Regions from separate parts of the Acetivibrio cellulolyticus CD2 genome, predicted to be linked through region 2. Evidence: riboswitches for the same ligand, from Rfam matches in the RefSeq annotation. Region 2 holds a riboswitch; the other holds the start of a gene.
What was found. A riboswitch is a leader RNA that binds a small molecule or an ion and turns the genes downstream of it on or off. The one in region 2 is predicted to bind ZMP and ZTP.

Region 1 (7,803 bases), on a different contig from region 2:
ATGTGCATTTCAGGATGTTTCTTTTTGAAGTCACTATCCAAAAAGGCAATATGTCTTGGAATGCCGAGGCCGTTGGTGATAATGCCAAACTTGTAGACATAGCAGAAGTAGCCGTTTATGTAGAGTTGCTTGATTTCTTTGTTTGCAGAGGCTGAAGAAGGCATAAGGCTATAAGCCATTTTATATACATCGACATCAGGCTTGTCCTTGTAGAAAGCCTTGAGTTTTTTTATGATAGAATTTATGAACTTTGGGTTATTCTCAGTTACAAAGGTTTCAATACCTGAAGTATCATAAGCGATAGTGGATGCAAGAGTAGTGTTAATTTCCTGGCAAATAGGTTCTGTAATATCTACAAGGTGGTTAAAGAAGTTTTCCAGGTAAATAACGAAATCTTGTTTGAACCGTGTAAACTGAGAGTTATGAGGGACGTCTGGAAGGCCACAGAATTCACGGGCTTCATGGCATAAATTAAGAAAAATAATGAGTAGCGAAACTGTAGGAATGCCAAGAATTTTCTGCAGAACTAATGCTGAAAGCATTGAAGAGAGTGAATATTTACGGTCTCTCCCTAGAGTTTTGTGGTAAGACCAATAAAAATCCTGTGGTATAAGCGAAGATAAATCAAGATGTTGTGAGAGTAGCTTAAGAAATTTTGGCTTATTATTTTGAAAAACATCTTTACATTCTTCGAATGTGTCAGCAAAAGAAATTTGTTTATAAAGTTTTACCATTTGTTTTCCCCTTCTCTTGTTTAAAATTGGATTAGATACCTATATTTTACTAGAAGCAGAGGGGGAAAACAATAAAAATATCAATTTGAAATGCAGTAAATTCAAGCGTTATAGCATTTCGCAAATAACTAAAAACTGTTATTGAATGGGGGAAAGAAAATGGCTTTTAAGTTTGTAAAAGGTACTTATAAGTTCCATGATGAGCCGAATTTTAATTATCAAATAAACAGATGGGTTTCTTTTGGAGATTTACCGGTTGAAGATGTAAAATGTGCTGCTGGAAGGATAAAAGATTTAAACGATTGGAAAAGAGAATTCATGGCTCTGGCTGATAAGGCAGGAATAAGCGGTGATGTCCATAAACAGGCAATATATTATAGGGCGGTAGATTTCTTTTTGCCATATTCAGATCCGCAAAAGCTGACTATTTATAATAAATTAGTGGGGCTCTTAAGGGAGAGTTATAAGGAGTATTTCGAAAATGGAAGTATTATTGAAAAAGAGGTAGATTATGATGGGATAAAGCTTCCGGTATACTGTGTGCCAAACTTGAACAAAATGGCATCCAAAGGGACAATAGTATTGACAGGAGGTTTTGACTGTTATAAAGAAGAATTGATTCCAGTCATGATTTACTTTGCTCAGAAAGGGTTTGATTTTTACTATTTTGAAGGACCAGGGCAAGGTGAGGTTCTTCAAAAATACCGTTACCCTATGACTTATCAGTGGGAACTTCCTGTAAAGGCTGTTTTGGATGCACTTGGGTTGAATGGTATTACACTTATTGGTCTTTCTTTAGGAGGATATCTTGCTCCAAGAGCTGCAGTGAATGAACCGAGAATAAAAAGGGTCATTGCTTGGGGGACTATGTATGATTTCTATAAAGTAGTTTCTTCGAGAAGAGGATTGGGTCTGGAACTATTTATAAATGTAATGACAGCACTCAGGATGTCAACGGTGTTTAATTTTATTGTGGGAATGAAAATGAAAAAAGATGCTTATACATATTGGGGGATAGACCATGGTATGCATGTTATGGGGGTAAACAGTCCATATAAATATTTTAGAAAATTGAGACTGTTTAATACTAAAAAAATATCACACGAAATTAAGCAGGACTTTTTATTGCTTGCTGGTTCTCAAGATCATTTCTGTGATATAAAACATTTTTACAAACAATCAGAGAAATTGACGAATGTCAGAACCTTTACCGGAAGAATATTTACAGCCTCCGAACATGCTGAAAATCATTGTCAGTTTGGAAATTTGCAATTGGTATTAGATGTGATGATAAGATGGATTGAAGGAATATGATATAAAAGAGTTCTCTGAATATGCGACGAGACAGGAATGTTGCATCTTTATGATAATTGCAAATTGACTTCATTTAATTGGAATATTATAATATATTTAAATGTAATCTGCGTAACTGGCGGAAGTGGAATTAACCACGGGGAGCGCAGTAGGATTGTAAGCCGACCGTCTGGGCAACCGTTTGAGGTTCCAGACGGTTTTTTGATTTTTATTTCTATTTAGGGAGGCAGTTTTATGAAAGAATATGAATTAAAGTACGGATGTAATCCAAACCAAAAACCTGCTAAGGTTTTTACTCAAGAAGGTGAACTTCCAATTAAAATCTTAAATGGAAGACCAGGATATATCAATTTGCTCGATGCATTGAATGCCTGGCAGTTGGTAAAGGAATTAAAACAAGCAACAGGACTTCCAGCCGCAACATCATTTAAGCATGTTTCGCCCGCTGGTGCTGCCGTTGGGATTCCTCTATCTGATGTAGAACGACAAATTTACTGGATAGCTGATGATATGAAATTATCGCCACTGGCAAATGCATATGCTCGTGCAAGAGGTGCGGACAGAATGTCTTCCTATGGAGATTTTATTGCACTGTCTGATGTCTGTGATATTGCTACAGCTAAAATAATTCAAAATGAATTTTCTGATGGTATTATTGCACCTTCTTACGATCCGGAAGCACTTGAAATTTTAACTGCAAAGAAAAAAGGAGCATACTGCATTATTCAAATTGAAACGGATTATATTCCGACTCCTGTTGAGAGAAAAAATGTGTTTGGTATAACCTTTGAGCAGGGAAGAAATGAAGTTGTTATCAATGATGAATTATTTGAAAATATTGTTACATACAACAAAAACCTATCAGAACAAGCGAAATTGGATCTTACAATTGCTATGGTAACCTTGAAATATACTCAGTCAAACTCTGTTTGTTATGCAAAAGGTGGGCAGGCAATTGGAATTGGTGCAGGACAGCAGTCTAGAATCCATTGTACAAGACTGGCAGGACAGAAAGCGGATAACTGGTTTTTACGTCAGCATCCCAAAGTATTAAATCTTTCTTTTAAAGAACAAATCAAAAGAGCTGACAGGGATAATAGTATAGACATATATATTAGCGATGATTACATGGATATATTAGCTGATGGCATTTGGGAGAGCGTATTTACAACAAAGCCGGAGATATTTACAAGGGAAGAAAGAAAAGTATGGTTAGAGCATATGACAGATGTTTCATTAGCTTCGGATGCCTACTTCCCTTTTGGCGATAATATCATACGTGCACATAAAAGTGGTGTAAAATATATCGCACAACCGGGCGGGTCGATCAGAGATGATAACGTTATTGAGACCTGTGACAAATATAATATGGTAATGTGTTTTACAGGAATTCGGTTATTCCATCATTGATAAATAAATTGAAGTAGAAAGGGAGATATAACGTTTATGTATATTGATGGTTTTGGCGAAATAGATGAAGATTTATCAGAAGAAGAGATTATTGAAATAAAAGGGCTAATAGCAGAAAATGAACGCCTTGAGAAAGAATCGGAGGAGTTAGTAAAAAAGATTAATGAATTAAAACCCCAGATACATGCATTAGCTAAAGAATTGAATATTGGAAGAAATGATCCATGTCTCTGCGGAAGTGGCAAGAAATATAAGAAGTGCTGTGGCAAATAAAAATGAAAAGTTGTTAATAATGATATTTAGTAACGATAAGAGAAGGGTACTTATGGATGTTTTGATTTTTGAGTGAAACTGTATATCGAACAAAGTAAAATATTATTTGAAAGGTAGAATAAAACGTGGATAGTGCAAGAATTTGTTTTAATTGTAACTACTTTTTGTCAGATAAAAGGGATTTTGATAATGGTTTTGGGGTGTGCATGTTTAATATTGATAAATTCGAACCTTTTGTTGATGAGATTTATGAGAGCAATGATTTTTCGGTGTGCATAGAAGTATATTACGAGAATCGTATTGATGGTGATAGTGATGCCTGTGAAAACTATGAGCAGGTGGAAATTATAGAGATTGATAATGATAATGATCTGAGTTCGGATGAAATTCTTGGGTTCATTTTAGAGAATAAGAGTATTGAAGAATATGAGAAAATTCTTGCGTCAAATAATTTCGAAGAAAGTAGATATGCAATAAATGAACTCATAAATTTATTGTATATAGGTAATAAGATGGCATATGATGCTTTAATGAATTACTTCAAAACATCCGAGCCGGCAAGAAATATTGAACAAGTGCACTTGAGAGTAAAAATTATTGAGGCGTTACAGTATAAAGCAAGTGAGAAAGAATTGATTGAACATTTTATTAATGAACTTTTAAAAACTCCGTCAAATAATACTACAAGGAAAATTTATCAACAGATTTTTAAATACTTTGAAAGACGCTCTCTTGAAATTGTAAGAGAACCGCTTATCAATTATTTGGAGAGAAGTAAATGCGGACCAAAAATGAAATCAAGGGTTATGGAGATAATTGAAAGAAAAGAAATTCAGTTCCCATTTTGATCTGGATACTAATGCCGAGGTAATAGAGGAACTTATTCGAATGGCAAAAAATATAAAAAAGATGCACGAAGAGGAGCAGGAACTGGGACTTAATAAGGATGAAATAGCCTTCTATTATGCCTTGTCAAAGTATGAGGTCGCAAGGGAATTTTTAATAATCTCCAACCAGTAGAGCTTTTTACTGAATCCAATGGAATTAAAATGGAGGTAGTTGCGGCAATGAATGATGATGAAATATCAGTTGTGTATCTTACGATGCAGGATCTAATTTCTAACCGAATCAATGAAAACATTGATTTGTACAATTATAATATTACAGGTGCAAATGGATTTACACATAAAATAGTAGATTATAATGCAACAACCAAAACTGCAACAATCAGAATGATGGCAACGGGAGGCCAAGACCTCAATAACAAAGAAATAAATTTAAGTATAAGTTCTTTTCTGACTGGGAGCAATAAGTTTGGTAAGTTTGATGCTAATGTAAATCTTGCAGAAGTGTCGTCTGATGTAAATACTATCCACCTAAACATGTTGCAAATACCTGGTGGGGGTGGAGATAACTTTGATAACTTAAAAGAAAAAAGAATTGTAGATATTTTAAAACCAGATGAAACGAATATTAAATTACCTAACATTAGCTTTGCTTATATCTCCAATATCGGCTTTATAGATGATAAGCTTCATGTTCAGGTTAAGTGGACTAAAAAAGAAACTGAAAAGGCTAATATTGATGATCATGGTACATTCTTACTTATTTCTGATAAGAAAACCATTTATCCTACTAATATTGAATTTGGTATTGATGAAGATGGTAATAGTAAATACGGTAATGGATATTCAGAATATATCTTTGATGTAAATAAACAAATGGTTTCATGTTATTCGCTTGTTGCAGAGAACTTTGCAACAAATAGTAATTATATTGAGGGGAATTGGCAGGTTAGTTTTAGTGTTAAAGCAGTAAATTCCTCTAAAAAGGTTGATTGTGATATAAATATTGATGGTATAAAAATAAAAAGCGTATGTTTGTCTCCACTAGGGATAACACTTTTTATTGAAGGCAAAAAAGCGGATGATACAGATATTGAAGTTACAGTACCATCAATAAAAAATAGAAATCAAAATTTTAGTAAATTTTTTGATTCCAATCATAATAATCAGCATATAATTAAATGCGTTCCAATAGAACCATTTGATATTGAAAATATAGATGTAATTTATGTCAATGGTTTCCCTGTTAATTTATTTAATGAGCTTATCCTATCTTCTGTGGAGGTAATTGGGCTTTTATTCAAACTAACATTAGAAATATTGACAGGAAAGGTAATATAATCGAAATACATTAAAGTTTTGTTGGGTACCTAAATACAATAATCCGTGTGTCGTTTTACCTTCAGGCGGAAGGAAATGGGCTTCTGGAGGTTTAGCTTATTTAATTGGTATAGTATAAAAGGCTACTCCCTAGTCCTCCTCCCCGTTTTTGATATAGCGTGACTGGTCCAATTACTTTTTTACCATATCATTTTTATTTACCATATCAAAATATTTTAGTTCTAAATCCAATGTACCGAAAAGAGAATTTGAATTATTAATAACTTCTCCGGGCTTTAATACAGAACTCTTTTTGTTAAGGGTGACTTTCAATCTATCGTTTGTTAATGCCTGCAACTCTATAGGAATACTAGAGGATGAAGAGTTTCCATTTAAATATTCGATGGTTTCTTTCATAATGTTATCAGTTGACTTATAGATAAATCTCGTATAGCCTAAATTCACAGCACATAATATCTTATCTTTACTAGTAGGCATTAATTGCATGTCGTTAATAACTATTTTGTTATTAGCATCAATTGAAAAATCACTTCTTGGTCGAAGCTGAATCCCCTCTAGTTTATTATCGCTTTTAACGTTCAACAAACAAAGAATTATTTTTTCTTCTGGAATATTTACAATATAATCATCACTTTTCAGTTGAAGGTCATTATTCATCTGATTTGAATTATTGTAGAATAAAACAACAATGGTCACTGATAACAACAATGCTATTATTAGTATAACTGCTTTTTTGTTCATAGGTTTTATCTCCTTAGAAACAGGGCCAATGGAATTAAACACATATCACTATATGTCAGTCCAAACCACGAGCAAACTAGTGTAGCTCTATTTGTAGTTCCATTAGTAAGAATCTCCGTTACATCACAGTTTCCAGTATTTCTTAGCTTTCGTTGAATTTTAAAACCCTATGTAAGGTTATCACATCCATCAACTGTGATCAACAAATTTTTATTTACAGTTGATGTGTTTGGATAATGATTATAAGCATAATATGAAGATGTTTTGCTTCATAATCTTTATATTAATTGATATATTTTTTAATCATACTTTCAATTTGTTTAAATGTGGCATTAGAGTTTTGCAATGACTCAAAACTGCTGGAGTAAATATACTTATCACCCTGCCTAAGGATAACAGATTCTTCCCCCCATGATGTTGAATATCTGCATATATCGTTAAATTCCGGGTCTATTACATTATCACCAATATATGCTTTGGGACTTTTATTATCGTTAATAAAGAAAAATGCTGTAGAGTGTTTTTTTATTTTACTCACGATGCTATTATCTTCTATAAATAAATAGTCATCACCTTCACCTTTACCAGGGATTGCGACTGGTAACATTATTTCTAGTGTTTCGCCTTTCTTAGCGTCACCTTTGTAAACCTTTGTAAGCTTTAAGGTAAGTATTGTACGGCATCGTAGCATGGATTCTAACGATAATGGTTTTGAATTATCGACTAAATCTATGTTTTTCTTTCGGATCCATTTTATGTTCTCTACTTGAGCATAGACAATAATATCCGCAACCTTAACTACTGATACTTCTGAGAGCGGAGAATAATCTCGAAAAATAGAAGATATGTTCTCAGGAGGATTTTCAAGTATTTCAAACTTGTCACTTTGCAATATCGGGCTATTTGCCTGGGCATGAGAACTGTTTATCTCAATTTGTGATGAATTTATCTGTGTGAAGACAAATACTCCAACTATGGCAACTACAACAAAACATGCTGGTAAAGCAATTCTTAACCAATTTGGAGCATGTTTGTTTATAGGCTGATTATTATCTTCCTTTACACGCTTCAAAATATTCTGCTTTAAAGCTTCGTCAACTTTCAAATTGTCCATTCCAGACAGCAATTCATTCTTCTTCATCGTC
Region 2 (7,803 bases):
AGCGAATATCTGTTTCTGGTATGAGACATCAGTACAGTAGATACTGCATCATAATCATTAAGTCCAAATGCATGTCCAATTTCGTGAGCGATAATACTTCCCTTTTCTTGTGTTTGCATAGTCATTACGTAATTATTATTTATTTTGATGTTGAAACGAGTTGTTATGTGATCTGGATCCGTATAATCATTTTCGTACACTAAATACTGCGATAAATATGTACTATTATAAGCTATATCATATATATAATTACTGCTATATGGGGATGAATATATACTACAGGGTGTGTCAACATTATTCCATGAACTCTTTGCATTACTAAAAGCTGTAGAATAAACACTGCTCAAATTGTACAAGTTTATGTCTACACTCGTACTATTGTATCCCCAAACATGAAGTGCATAATTAGATGCAAAACAGTTAAATGAAAATACTGTGCAACATAAACCAATTAAAATTAAAAACAATCCCTTTTTCATATCAGTACTCCTCCTTAGTTTTATTAAGTAAATCAAATTTTCGCCTCCTTATACATCATTAACCATTTATGGATTAATTGTATTACTTTTTTTTTTTTTGTCAATTATACATTTTTTTATTTTTTTGTTTAACGTAGCAACTGGTATTCATTCTGAACTGCGTAATTTAGTTAAAATATATAACCATGTAATAGGCTGTAAAAGTTATGCAAAACAATATAATGCAATGGCTCGACATTCACTTTCCAGAATTCACAGCGGTTTTTGGAGACTCGGAGGGCAAGGAAGCAATGATAACGCTAAGTTCATTTCAGTTACTGTCGATGATATTAGAACTTGGTGAAGCCAAGGGGCTGGAGGCATGGAAAAAGGAAAATTAAGGAAGTCATAGGAAGAAAGCATGCAAGCAAGCTTTCTGAGGTCCGTTGATAATGCAGATGGTAGCAAAAACCATGAATTTAAATAACTACATTTGTATTATACCATAGGGAAAGACAATCTGCTAAAGAAGAAACAATCACTGATATTACTTTTAAATTATTAATTCTGTTTATAATTATTATGACTTTAACAATTACAGTAATTATTAAGTTCAGGAACAGGACTAAAGCAAATTAACTCTATAAAATGTACCCAAGAATTGCAAAAAAGACTTCACATGACAAACAGTGAAGTCTTTACCACCTATTACCACAACCATTTTATTCTTGGGAAATATTCAAAGGCAACCCTGCCTAAAATCTTACTCTTATGAACATAATTAGTTGTCAGCCAATACCTTGAATCCTTTGAGTCGTTTCTATTATCCCCCATCATAAAGTAGCTGTCCGCTGGAACAACATAAGGTCCTTTATCTTCACGCCTCATTTCTTCTTTGAGGTAAGATTCTTCAAGTTTGACACCATCAATATACACTTCTCCAGCTTTTATTTCAACTGTTTCTCCCGGCAAGCCTATTACTCTTTTAACAAAATTCGTCTTCTCATCATCAGGAAACTTAAATACAACAATGTCCCCTCTCTCAGGCTTCGCAAAAAGGTAATGCAGCCTGGTGGCAATAACCCTGTTTCCGGGCATTATTGTATTTTCCATTGAACCTGTAGGTATAAAGGCATTTATAATTACAAAATTGGTTAAGAATAAAGCAATTAATACCGCTGATGCTATGTATTTAATCCAACTGAGTATTTCCTTATAGTCAATTTTTTTATTACTTTCATTATTAACAGAATCATTGTTTTCCATAATACAAACTCCTGTCTATATAGCAAAAGGTGAGGTATACCCCCACCTTTTATTCTATATTGAATATAAATATTAAGCTTTACCGTCGCAACCCAATACATTGATAAGTTTGTGTTTAACAACGTCTTTAATAGCTGCTCTAGCTGGTGAAAGATATTGTCTTGGGTCAAAGTGTGATGGATTTTCAGCAAAGTACTTTCTGATGCTTCCTGTTAAAGCAAGTCTTAAGTCAGAGTCAATGTTTATCTTACAAACTGCCATTTTAGCAGCTTGTCTTAACATTTCTTCAGGAACACCCTTTGCACCAGGCATATTACCGCCGAATTTGTTGATCATTTCAACATATTCAGGCATAACTGATGATGCTCCGTGTAATACGATTGGGAAACCTGGAAGTCTCTTTTGAACTTCTTCCAATATATCAAATCTTAATCTTGCTTCACCTTTGAATTTGAATGCTCCATGGCTTGTTCCGATTGCTATTGCCAAAGAGTCAACGCCTGTCTTTTCAACGAATTCTTGAACCTGATCAGGATCTGTAAATGCTGCATCTGCATCAGATACGTTAACTGCATCTTCGATACCTGCAAGTCTTCCAAGTTCACCTTCAACAGTAACGCCTTTATCATGTGCATATTCAACAACCTGTTTTGTCAATTTGATGTTGTCTTCGAATGAATGATGTGAACCATCTATCATAACTGATGTAAATCCACCATCTATACATGATTTACAGAGTTCAAATGTATCACCATGGTCAAGGTGTACACAGATTGGAAGACCAGTTTCTATTATAGCTGCATCAATAAGTTTCATTAAGTATGTATGATTTGCATACTTTCTAGCTCCTGCTGAAACTTGAAGAATTAATGGAGCATTAACTTCCTTTGCTGCTTCAGTTATTCCCTGAACTATTTCCATGTTGTTAACATTGAATGCACCTATAGCGTATCCGCCTTCGTATGCCTTTTTAAACATTTCTTTACTTGTAACTAATGGCATTTTCTCCACTCCTTATATTTAATTTAGTTAATAAACAAATCTTGTTAGATTTTTATCATTATAATTTTATCAGATTCAAATTGAAAATCAAGGTATAATTAAAAATTAATTGATAATATTTTATCAAGGATAATTGCATTTCATGCTAAATTGTGTTATATTTTTATTTGATTTTGTTTTGACCATGTTGTTTTTGGTAACAATATATTTTGGTCTAATCGATAACTTATTTATATATTTCAAGGAGGTTATATTATGAGCCGTTTGGAAGGAGCATGTATGTTCGGCCAGTCAGGTGGCCCTACATCAGTTATTAACGCTAGTGCTGCTGGAGTTATCCAGGAAGCATTAAAGCAAGATTGCATTACAGCTGTTTATGGAGCAGCACATGGAATTAAAGGTGTTTTAGATGAACAATTCTATGACATGAGCAAAGAAGATTCCTATGAATTGGATTTAATGAAGACTACACCATCATCCGCTTTAGGTTCAGTTAGATACAAACTTAAGAGTGCTGATGTAGATGAGACAGATTATAAGAGACTTTTAGAAGTATTCAAAAAATACAACATCAGATATTTCTTCTACAATGGTGGAAACGACTCCATGGACACTTGCAACAAAGTAAGCAAGTACATGCAGAAGGTTGGCTACGAATGTAGAGTTATGGGTGTTCCAAAGACTATCGACAACGACCTTTTTGGAACAGACCACTGTCCAGGTTACGGTAGCGCTGCAAAATACATAGCTACATCAACTATGGAAGTATACCATGATGCAAGAGTTTATGACACAGGAATGGTAACAGTTCTTGAAGTTATGGGTAGAAACGCTGGTTGGCTTACTGCAGCTTCAGCTTTAGCTGCTCACAAAGGAAATGGACCGGATTTGATCTATTTGCCTGAACTTCCTTTCAGTATTGAGAAGTTCCTTGAAGATACAAGCAAGGTATATAAACAAAACGGTAAAGTTATCGTTGCTGTTTCTGAAGGCTGTAAAGACGAGCAAGGCAGATATATTGCAGAAATGGGTTCAAACCTTGCAAAAGATTCCTTCGGTCATGCTCAACTTGGCGGTGCTGCATCAATACTTGCAAACGTTGCTAAAGAAAAGCTCGGAACAAAAGTTAGAGGAATCGAGTTCAGCTTGCTTCAAAGATGTGCTGCTCACGTTGGTTCATTAACAGACGTTAACGAAGCTTACATGGCAGGCCAGATGGCAGTTAAGCATGCTGTTGAAGGTATGACAGATTACATGGTAGCATTTGAAAGAGCTGCTGGTACTGAATATAAATGCACTACCAAGCTAATCAACCTTACAGATGTTGCAAATACTGAAAAGACTATTCCAAGAGAATGGATCAACAAGGAAGGAAACGGCTTGACACAAGACTTCATCAACTATGCGCTTCCTTTAATCCAGGGTGAATCCAAGCCAGTATTGGAAGATGGACTTCCTAGATTTACAAAGTTAAAGAAAGTTCTTGCTAAGAAATAATATTAAGAATAATAAAGGTTAGCTATGGTATAAAGCCATAGCTAATTTTTTTGGTCAATTTGGGATAGGTTTTTTAGTTGACAAAAAGAAAAACAAAAACTATACTACTCATAGAGGTTATTCAATAGCCTTTATGACAATTTTCCGTTAATATGGATCATATGACTGGCGGAAGTGGATTTTACCACAGGGAGTATGATTCTTAATTTTACCGACCGCCTGGGTAGCTAAAAGTACTCAGGTGGTTTTTGTTTGGAGAATTTTTGTAGTATTTTTTTCTAGTATCAAGTTAAACTGAATATTCCCGGGATTTTGTTTTATTAGTTTTTATTAAGGGTAAGAATAAAGTAATATTGTAGCTTTTATAGAAATCAAATTTAAGAATATATAGCTTTGCCTCGTAGAATTATTTATACTGCATTCGAGGTCAGACCAAGCCTAAGGAGGTTTTTAATATGGATCAAAAAGCTTGGAACGGATTTGTATCTGGAAACTGGGAAAACAACATAGATGTAAGAGATTTTATTGTAAAAAACTATACCCCTTATGATGGTACAGAAGAATTTCTTGTAGATTCAAGCATCAAGACAAAAAAATTATGGAGCAAATGCAAGAAACTCCTCAATGATGAACGTCTTAAGGACGGTGTATTAAATGTAGATACAAAGACTATATCCGGTATTACAAGCCATGCACCTGGATACATTGACGAAAAGTATGAGGTTATTAAGGGTCTTCAGACAGACAAACCTCTTAAAAGAGCTGTTCTGCCATATGGTGGAATTAGAATGGCCAAACAGGCCTGCGAGAAGTACAACTATAAACTGTCGCCTAAAATTGAAAATATATTTGAGAACTATCGTAAAACTCATAATGAAGGCGTCTTCAATGCATATACTCCAGAAATGAGAAAAGCACGAAAATGTGGCGTTATAACAGGCCTTCCTGACGCATACGGACGCGGAAGAATAATAGGAGATTACAGGCGAGTTGCACTTTATGGTGTAAATGCACTTATTGAAGAAAAGAAAAAGGATCTAAACATCCTTCTAAATAAGAGCATGAATGAAGAAACTATCAGATTAAGAGAGGAAGTAACCGAACAAATCAATTCATTGAACGACCTTATTGAAATGGCAAAAACCTACGGTTTTGATGTATCAAGACCTGCAGAAAATGCACTTGAAGCTGTTCAATGGACTTACTTAGCTTTTCTAGGTGCTATGAAGGAGACAAATGGAGCTGCCAATTCACTTGGAAGAGTTAGTACCTTCCTTGATATTTATATTGAAAGAGATATTAAAGCTGGTACACTTACTGAAGTAGAGGCCCAAGAACTTATCGACCAGTTTATAATCAAGTTGAGATTTATTCGTCACTTAAGAACACCTGACTATAATGAGCTCTTTGCGGGCGACCCTGTTTGGATTACAGAGTCTTTAGGCGGTATATGTGAAGATGGAAGGCATATGGTAACCAAAACATCCTTCCGATTACTTCAAACATTGCTCAATTTAGGTCCTTCACCTGAACCTAATATAACCATACTTTGGTCGCAGAAGCTGCCAATTGGTTTTAAAAGGTTTTGTGCAAAGGTTTCAATGGTTACGAGTGCCATACAATATGAAAATGACGATGTAATGAGACCACATTTTCACGATGATTACGGTATTTCCTGCTGTGTATCAGCAATGCGTGTAGGAAAAGACATGCAATACTTTGGCGCACGCTGTAACCTGCCAAAACTTTTACTACTTGCCCTAAACGGAGGGAAAGATGAAATATACGGCGAACAAGTGGCTCCTGAATTTGAGCCTTACCCCGATGAATACCTTGATTACGATAAGGTAATGAGCAGATTCAAAGAAATGCAGAAATGGTTGACGAGCCTTTATGTCAATACCATGAATGTGATACATTACATGCATGATAAATACGCTTACGAAAGGCTCATGATGGCTCTCCACGATACCGATGTGAACAGGCTAATGGCATTTGGTATTGCAGGGTTATCTGTATTGGTTGATTCGTTAAGTGCTATAAAGTACACCTATGTAAGAGTAATCAGGGATGAAAGAGGTCTGATTACTGACTTTGAAATCAAGGGGGATTATCCTCAATTCGGTAACGATGATGACAGAGTTGACAGTATTGCCACAGAAGTAGTTAAAGACTTTTATAATGACCTTAAGGAAAACGAAACCTATAGAAATGCTGTGCACACTCTCTCAATACTGACAATTACATCAAATGTTGTCTATGGTAAAAAGACCGGTTCAACCCCTGACGGACGAAAGAAAGGTGAACCGTTTGCACCAGGTGCAAATCCAATGCACGGCAGAGATAAAATGGGAGCTTTGGCGGCTTTGAACTCATTAGCTAAAATTCCATACGAGTACTGTATGGATGGAATTTCACTGACTTTGACCCTTGTCCCCCGTTCACTTGGAAGAGAAACAAATGCTAGAATGAATAATCTGGTTGCTCTTCTTGACGGTTATTTCATACAGGGCGGACATCATGTAAATATTAATGTGTTTGAAAGAATAGTATTGGAAAAAGCAATGGAAGACCCTTACAACTACCCTCAACTTACAATAAGGGTATCCGGTTATGCTGTTAACTTTATTAGGCTGACCAAACAGCAACAGCTGGAAGTTATAGCCAGAACCTTCCATAACGCTATGTAAAGGTGATTATATGACTATTAAAGGCAGAATACATTCATTTGAATCGTTTGGTACTGTTGACGGTCCTGGTATAAGATTTGTAATCTTTATGCAGGGCTGTCCTTTTCGCTGCCTTTACTGCCACAACCCGGATACCTGGAGTAATGACAGAGGGATTTTATATTCCGTTGACGAGGTGTTTGATAAAATCAGAAGGTATATCCCCTACTTCAAAAACTCCGGAGGTGGTGTAACAGTTTCAGGCGGCGAACCACTTCTTCAGGCAGAATTTATTACCGAGCTTTTTAAGAAATGTAAGGAAGAAGGCATTCATACAACAATTGATACAAATGGATTTGTAGACAGTAATTCAGATATTGTCAACACACTCTTGGATTACACAGATCTAGTACTTCTTGATATAAAACACATAGATGAACAGAAGCACAAATCACTGACAGGATGTAGTAACAAAAATGTTCTCAGCTTTGCCAAACACCTAGATAGCAGAAAAATTCCTGTATGGTTAAGGTATGTAGTTGTTCCCGGCCTTACTGATTATGAACCGGATGTAAAAAAACTCAGCAAATTTATAGCAGGTCTTTCAAACATTGAAAATATTGAACTACTCCCCTTTCACAAAATCGGAGAGTACAAATGGAAAGAGCTTGAACTTGATTATAAACTCTATGATACTCCTCCAGCTAATGAAAGTGATATAGATAGATTGCGTAAAATATTTACTATTCTAAAGTGACTTCTTGCGTTTCCACGTTTTATATAAACAAACAGAAGACAGGAGCTCAAGGATATAACCTTAAGCTCCTGTCTTATATCGGTTATTTGATTATTATTTCTATAATACGGACTTAGTATTTAATATTATCTAATTTAAAGCTTTCTTCTACAGT

Region 1: linked by a shared signal. The riboswitch ahead of ACECE_RS0220885 (phosphoribosylaminoimidazolecarboxamide formyltransferase) and the one ahead of pflB (formate C-acetyltransferase) in region 2 are both predicted to bind ZMP and ZTP.

Annotation. Positions count from the first base shown of each region.
Region 1 is NZ_JH556659.1:150,452-158,254, forward strand. It holds gene ACECE_RS0220875 (ISNCY family transposase) at 1-734, opposite strand, end outside; gene ACECE_RS0220880 (alpha/beta hydrolase) at 894-2,048, shown strand; ZMP/ZTP riboswitch at 2,150-2,230, shown strand; gene ACECE_RS0220885 (phosphoribosylaminoimidazolecarboxamide formyltransferase) at 2,283-3,458, shown strand; gene ACECE_RS31955 (SEC-C metal-binding domain-containing protein) at 3,495-3,731, shown strand; gene ACECE_RS0220895 (hypothetical protein) at 3,896-4,579, shown strand; gene ACECE_RS32130 (type I restriction enzyme endonuclease domain-containing protein) at 4,548-4,751, shown strand; gene ACECE_RS28420 (hypothetical protein) at 4,799-5,917, shown strand; gene ACECE_RS0220910 (hypothetical protein) at 6,089-6,658, opposite strand; gene ACECE_RS0220915 (hypothetical protein) at 6,942-7,799, opposite strand; gene ACECE_RS0220920 (sigma-70 family RNA polymerase sigma factor) at 7,786-7,803, opposite strand, start outside.
Region 2 is NZ_JH556657.1:677,862-685,664, forward strand. It holds gene ACECE_RS0214785 (hypothetical protein) at 1-479, opposite strand, end outside; gene ACECE_RS32635 (hypothetical protein) at 701-859, shown strand; gene lepB (signal peptidase I) at 1,167-1,724, opposite strand; gene fba (class II fructose-1,6-bisphosphate aldolase) at 1,797-2,726, opposite strand; gene ACECE_RS0214805 (6-phosphofructokinase) at 2,982-4,223, shown strand; ZMP/ZTP riboswitch at 4,375-4,455, shown strand; gene pflB (formate C-acetyltransferase) at 4,679-6,913, shown strand; gene pflA (pyruvate formate-lyase-activating protein) at 6,924-7,649, shown strand; gene ACECE_RS0214820 (hypothetical protein) at 7,784-7,803, opposite strand, start outside.